2 linked regions of the Prochlorococcus marinus XMU1411 genome follow. The protein of the gene in region 2 interacts with the protein of the main gene of each other region in a pairwise test. Links are inferred from orthologs where the notes say so. Each region holds a gene or a part of one and is shown on either strand. Other genes may lie near its edges.

What was found.
Region 1: the proteins of prmA (region 2) and rplK interact in binary tests that used the Escherichia coli proteins (3 or more experiments, as listed by UniProt). The link is inferred for Prochlorococcus marinus XMU1411 from one-to-one orthologs.

What each region holds. Positions count from the first base shown.
Region 1 is NZ_JAAORI010000002.1:126,195-129,464, forward strand. Bases 1-2,939 are described here. They hold rplK (50S ribosomal protein L11), read right to left. Parts: upstream 1,714-2,939; coding sequence 1,288-1,713; downstream 1-1,287. Other genes in these bases: rplJ (50S ribosomal protein L10), read right to left, coding at 1-324; rplA (50S ribosomal protein L1), read right to left, coding at 514-1,221; nusG (transcription termination/antitermination protein NusG), read right to left, coding at 1,781-2,392; secE (preprotein translocase subunit SecE), read right to left, coding at 2,446-2,688; HA145_RS01125 (ATP-dependent Clp protease ATP-binding subunit), read right to left, coding at 2,750-2,939. Also shown: more of HA145_RS01125, read right to left, coding at 2,940-3,270. UniProt on the Escherichia coli protein: Forms part of the ribosomal stalk which helps the ribosome interact with GTP-bound translation factors.
Region 2 is NZ_JAAORI010000004.1:296,319-299,531, forward strand. What follows is about bases 289-3,170. They hold prmA (50S ribosomal protein L11 methyltransferase), read right to left. Parts: upstream 2,248-3,170; coding sequence 1,330-2,247; downstream 289-1,329. Other genes in these bases: HA145_RS07640 (pentapeptide repeat-containing protein), read left to right, coding at 289-446; HA145_RS07645 (hypothetical protein), read right to left, coding at 456-824; HA145_RS07650 (ferredoxin), read right to left, coding at 902-1,201; serA (phosphoglycerate dehydrogenase), read right to left, coding at 2,265-3,170. Also shown: more of HA145_RS07640, read left to right, coding at 1-288; more of serA, read right to left, coding at 3,171-3,213. UniProt on the Escherichia coli protein: Methylates ribosomal protein L11.

The sequences.
Region 1 (3,270 bases), on a different replicon or contig from region 2:
CTCGGATTTTTTGGTGTCTTTTTGAAAAGATTGGATTGCTTTTACAGCACCACCAACATCTTCTTTAATTAAGACAAAAGCATTTGTTCCGGTCAGTAAAGATTCAAGATCGTTCCAATTACTATCTCCATCAATAGCTTTGCGCATTAATGAATTTTTAGTAACTTTGCAGATGCCGTTAGTTGTTTGCAATCTAGATCGCAAATCTGACATCTCTTTGATAGTTAAACCTTTATAGTCAAGAACTACAGCCATTTCCGAGTCGTCTAAAAGAGATTTAATCTCAGTAACGATTTTTTGCTTATTCTCTAGTGTTCGGCCCATTGATGTTTTTTGGATCGTAATTTAGGGAGAGCAGGAAATGCGGCAAAGTTCTTTAAAAGAGGCCGCTTTTATTAGATCCAAAAAGAAATAATTTAAGACGAGTCCTCGGTAGGAATTAAAAATTTAGAAAAACTAAATCAACCTACTTTCTTTGGCCGTATTATTGCAATCTAATTATACTACAAAGCGTTAACCTTCAGGTTGGTAATCTTGTACAGCATTTATGTCAACTTGAACTGAAGGCCCCATTGTTGAAGTTACATAAAAAGTTTTCCAATACTTTCCTTTAGCTCCACTTGGTTTATTTTTATCAATTGATTCTTGTAAGGTTTTTAAGTTATCAAATAGAGCCTCTTTTGTGAAACTTGCTTTTCCAAAGCGGACATGAACGATACCAGCCTTATCTGCTCTAAATTCGAGCTTACCAGCTTTGAATTCTTTTATTGCATTAGCAATGTCATTAGTTACTGTCCCAGCTTTAGGATTAGGCATTAAACCTCTAGGTCCTAAAACTCTTCCTAATTTTGCAACCTTTGGCATCATATCTGGAGTTGCAATAAGTAGATCAAACTCCATATTTCCTTTGTTGATGCTTTCTACAAGATCTTCTTCGCCAAATAAATCTGCACCAGCAGCCTTAGCTTTCGACACATTCTCACCGCTTGTAATTACTGCAATTTTGATACTTTGACCAGTACCATGTGGCAATGCAACAGTGGTCCTTAATTGTTGATCAGTATATTTTGGATCAATACCTAAACGTATATGTGCTTCAATAGTTTCATCAAATTTTGCATTAGCATTTTCCTTGATAATACTAAGAGCTTCAAGTGGTGCGTAAATGCGATCTTCTATCTTGGTTGATAGAGCCGCCATTCTTTTGGATAGTTTTTTCATAATAATTTTGGGTGCAAACGGTTATTAACTAACCTCCCCTAAATAGTGAGCAATTTTGTCTTGAACTCAATCAGTGATAGAGACGCCCATATTGCGAGCAGTACCCTCAATTACTTTCATTGCTGATTCAACACTAGAACAGTTTAGATCAGGAAGCTTAGTTTTGGCTATTTCTTCTAATTGAGCTTTACTTATATTCCCAACTGAGCCTTTTGCGGATTCTCCTGATCCTTTCTCTATACCAGCTGCTTTTGTTATTAAGACGGAAGCAGGCGGTGTTTTTGTGATAAAAGTAAAGCTTCTATCTTCAAAAACAGAAATCTCAACTGGAATTACAAAACCTGCTTTATCTTGTGTTCTTGCATTGTATTCTTTACAAAATGCCATGATATTTACACCATGTTGTCCTAAAGCTGGCCCTACGGGGGGAGCAGGATTGGCTTTACCTGCTTGTAAAGCAAGCTTGATAACTGCAACAATTTTTTTTGCCATTAGATTTGAGAATTTAAGCTGAGGTAGAAAATCATTATTTTACTCGATAAACAAGAACAATTAGAAATTAATTTTGTTTATTGATTTGGGAGAACTCTAATTCTACAGGAGTCTCGCGCCCAAATATTGAAAGTAATGCTTTTAATTTATTTCTTTCTCCAGAAACTTCTATAACTTCTCCCTGGAAATCCTTGAATGGACCACTAGTTACTATAATTCTATCTTTTTCTTCTATATCTAACTTGACTACAGCTTTTTTCTCAGATGCGCGCTTAAAGATTCTATTAACTTCTTGTCTGGATAATGGTCGAGGTTTGATATGACCACGTGATCTTCCGCTACCTCTACCGTCTTCAGCACCAACAAAATTAATTACATTTGGAGTACTTTTTACAGCCATCATTGTGTCTTCATCCAAAATCATTCTTACTAGGACGTAACCTGGGAAAACTTTTTCTTCAGTTGTTTGTCTACTTCCATCCTTTTTTAATTTAATTCCAGGAGTTTGAGGAATTTCAATTTCAATAATTCGATTATTAACTCCTAAAGTAACTGCTCTCTGTTCAAGAGTCGCTTTTACTTTTTTTTCACAGCTTGAAGCTACTTGAACTGCATACCATCTTGCGATGCTAGTGTTCGCTTTTGAAGAAGCAAGGTTTGTAGTCAATTCATTACTCATTTTTTTCTGGAAGCTTAATTAAGATCTTTATTAATGGATATTCGGGAGATAATTCAACCAAAAATTTGCGAGGCTGCCCATCCATAGAATCTGCTGACAGATGCTATCGCTGCCGCAGAAAAGGATACCATAATTATAACCGCTACTGATTCGCTAAAAAGTTGTTGTTTATTTGGCCATACGACAAGTTTAAGCTCATCGTAGGTAGAGCTAAAAAAATTATTCTTTTTTTTAGGCTCTTCAATTTCAGTAGAATCTTTTTTAAGAGGTTCTTTATTAGTAGTAGGACTTGTCACAAGATTTTTTGGAAATTAAGCTTTATGCTTTAGTTTTTATTTTAGCTTATTGATTTACTCCTCAGCTAGGTTTGAAAACGATCTCATCTTTTTTAGCAGGGTTAAGTTTAATTGTGATATTTTTTTTGTTTTTAAATTCATCCTCCAAAAGTTTTGCAGCCAAGGGATTTTCTATTTGTCTTCTAAGTTCCCTGCTAAGTGGCCTAGCACCATATTCAGGTTCGTAAGAATCGTTTGCAATTTTGTTGATAACTTTTTTGTCTATAGCGATATTTATTCTCTGCTCAAGTAGCAGGTTCTTTAAATCTTCTGTTTGTAGAATGATTATTTTTTGAAGTTCATCGATAGATAATGGATCAAACTTTACCACTTCGTCAATTCGATTTAAAAATTCAGGTCTAAAAATTGAAGACAATGCATTACTAATTGAATCATCTAGAGTTTGTTGATCTTTTTCTAACTTTCCCTCACTTTTAGAAATCTTTTGTGAATACTCCAGTATAGATTTACCAGCTAGGTTACTTGTCATAATGATTACCGTATTTTTGAAATCTACGGTCCTTCCTTGAGAGTCCGTTAATC
Region 2 (3,213 bases):
TCTATCCTAGTGATCCTTCATCAGTTGACGTACTAAAAGATGATCTTCACGGTGCCGACCTGCATAATACTGAATATGTTAAATATGATTTATCTAATCAAGATTTAGGGGAAGCTAATCTTCAAGGCGCGTATATGAGTGTAACAACTGCAAAAAACTCTAGTTTTAAAGGCGCCAATATGACGGACCTCATTGCTTATGCAACACGCTTTGATAATGCTGATTTTACAGATGCAAATCTTACTAACGGTGAGCTAATGAAAAGTGTTTTTGATGGAGCAATTATTGATGGAGCAGACTTTACTGATGCAAATCTTGATCTTTCTCAGAGAAAATCATTATGTGAAAGAGCTAGTGGAACTAACTCTCAAACTGGAGTTAATACAATAGATAGTCTTGAATGCACTGGCTTAAAAGGTTACATGCCTCCAAAGCCAAAAGCATAATATTTAAAGCTAGCTAACTTCATAAGGGAAGATATTACCAGGTTCTTTTGAACCTGGTTTTTTGCTATACCACCATTCTTGTATATCAGAAGAAAATTTCTTTGAAAAAAGAGTTATAACTGTATCAACAGGTTTAGATCCAGGCTCCAAAATCTGTACTGAGTAAGATGGGCATTTTCTTGAAGCCATATCAGCAACGAACCTAGAACCAATTCTTCTCCAACTAGGCTCCTTACTTCTCCAAGCAAGCCTTGAACAGGGCCAGGGTAACTCTTCCCTATCATAAAGTCTGCAACATGGTCCTATTACCTTATAACTGTACTGACCTCCATAACTTGATTTAACACTGCCAGTCTTAAAAAATTCAAATTTATTCATTTACAAAAAAAGCCACCTTCATAGAGGGTGGCAGAGAAATAATAAATAATCAACTTATAAAAGTTAATTTTTTATAATTAATACAATTCTTCCTCAGCATGAGTTGTAATTGTTACATCTGATGTTGGATAGGCAACACATGTAAGAACAAAACCAGCTTCTAGTTGGTCATCATCCAAGAAGCTTTGATCTGATTGATCAACACTACCTGAAGTAACTTTTCCGGCACATGTCGAACATGCTCCAGCCCTGCAGGAATAAGGAAGGTCGATACCTTGTTCTTCAGCTGCATCGAGGATGTATTGGTCATCGGGAACTTCGATAGTTGAATTGAGACCTTCACCTTCGCTGATGAGTGTAACTTTGTAAGAAGCCATTTAAATAAAAAATTGTTGGTAATTAATACCTATCAAATACATTTTTAACATCGATTAGGTCGATATGTGAGATTTTGAAGTAAAAAATGACACAATAAAATGTATGAAAGAGTATGCATAAGAAAAACTTATGCTTTGGTTGAATCGCTGGCTTTTTGCGCAGAAATGCAAGCCCAATCTTTTCTAGTTGATACATCCAATAATTTCAAGTCATTCTGAATTAATATTTTTATAATTTCATCCTTTTGTGAATTCAGAATTCCACTGAAAATGACTTCCCCATTGTTTCTCAAACACTTATAAATATTTGGAATCATTCCTTTTATTACTTCAGCAAGAATATTGCATAAAACAAAATCAAATTGTTTGAGTTGATTTGTTAAAATTACCTCATTAAATGACCCCAAATATGTATGTAAGTTGTTTAAATTACCAAAATTTAGTTGGAAATTAGATTTAGTTGAATTTATAGCTAAATAATCATTATCCACTGCACAAACCTCTTTAGCACCAAGCAATCTTGCGGCGATACTCAAAATCCCGCTACCACTCCCAATATCTAATATCTTTTTATCAGAAAATAAAATATTTTCCATTTTTTCCAAGCAAAGATAAGTCGAAGGGTGACTTCCTGTACCAAAGGCTGCTCCAGGATCAATTTTTATAATTTTTTTATCTTTAAATTTTTCATTTAGATTTATCCAACAAGGCAATATTAAAAAATGATTTCCTACTAATTCAGGCTCCCAATATTTCTTCCAGCTTGTCAACCAATCCTCCTCTTTAATTATACTCCAGTCAAAAAATTGATTCTTAGGGGCATTGATGTTTAGGAGTTTGCTAATTATTTTTTCAAAACCACGCCTAGAGCTCTCGCCCCAATCATCGACTGGAAGCCATATATTCACCTCTTTTTTATTTGCATTTTTAAAAAAATATTCAAATGAAAAACTAAATATTCCCAGCTCATTTAATTTCCAAATAATAATTTCTTCTGAATCACTTTCTATCAGAAAAGTTAGTTTATACCAATCTTTAATTGCCATTAATAGAGCAGGCCTTTTTATAAAGTAACTGGATTAGCCTTGGTAATTCCCTCAACTTCAATAATGGTATCAAGCAACTTATTAGGAATTGGATCATCAATACTTAGAACCATAACAGCTTCTCCTCTAACAATTTTGCGCCCAACTTGCATTGAGGCAATATTTACATTGTTACTACCCAATAAAGAACCAAGCTTGCCAATAATACCAGGCATATCCCTGTGCCTAGTAACCAACATATATCTGCTTGGAGATACATTAACAGGATATTGATCAATACTAATAATTCTTAATTCCCCATCAGCAAAAATGCTACCTGCTACGCTATGGTCGCCATTATCTCCATAAGTAGTTAATTGAAGCGATCCACTAGCAAATTCAGGTCTTGCCTCATCTTTACTCTCGACTACTGAAATACCTCTTGAACCTGCTTCTAGCGAAGCATTTACATAATTGATCCTATCTCCCAAAGCTTTACTTAGAAGCCCTTTTAGACTAGCTATTATTAATGGCTGGGAAGGATGTTGAACAAATTCGCCTTGAAGCTTCACCTCTAGTTTTTGAATCTGTCCACCTGAAAGCTGGCTTATAAGCAGACCCAATGTTTCAGCTAACTGCAAATGAGGTTTTAGACTATCCATAATATCAGGGCTCAAACCTGGTATGTTTACTGCAGTTCTCGCAGATAAACCAAGCAAGACATCTCTGATTTGTTCTGCAACGTCAACAGCTACATTTTCTTGTGCTTCCCGAGTAGATGCTCCTAAGTGAGGGGTAAGGATAAGATTCTTTTCAACCTTCAAAAGTGGTGAATTAGATTCCAAAGGTTCTTTTGAAAAAACATCTACTGCAGCCCCTCCAATCAATGATTTATTTAAAGCTTCTGCTAATGCTGCTTCATCAATCAAGCCTCCTCGAGCACAATTAATTAATTTTGCGCTACTTTTCATACTTTTAAGCACCTCC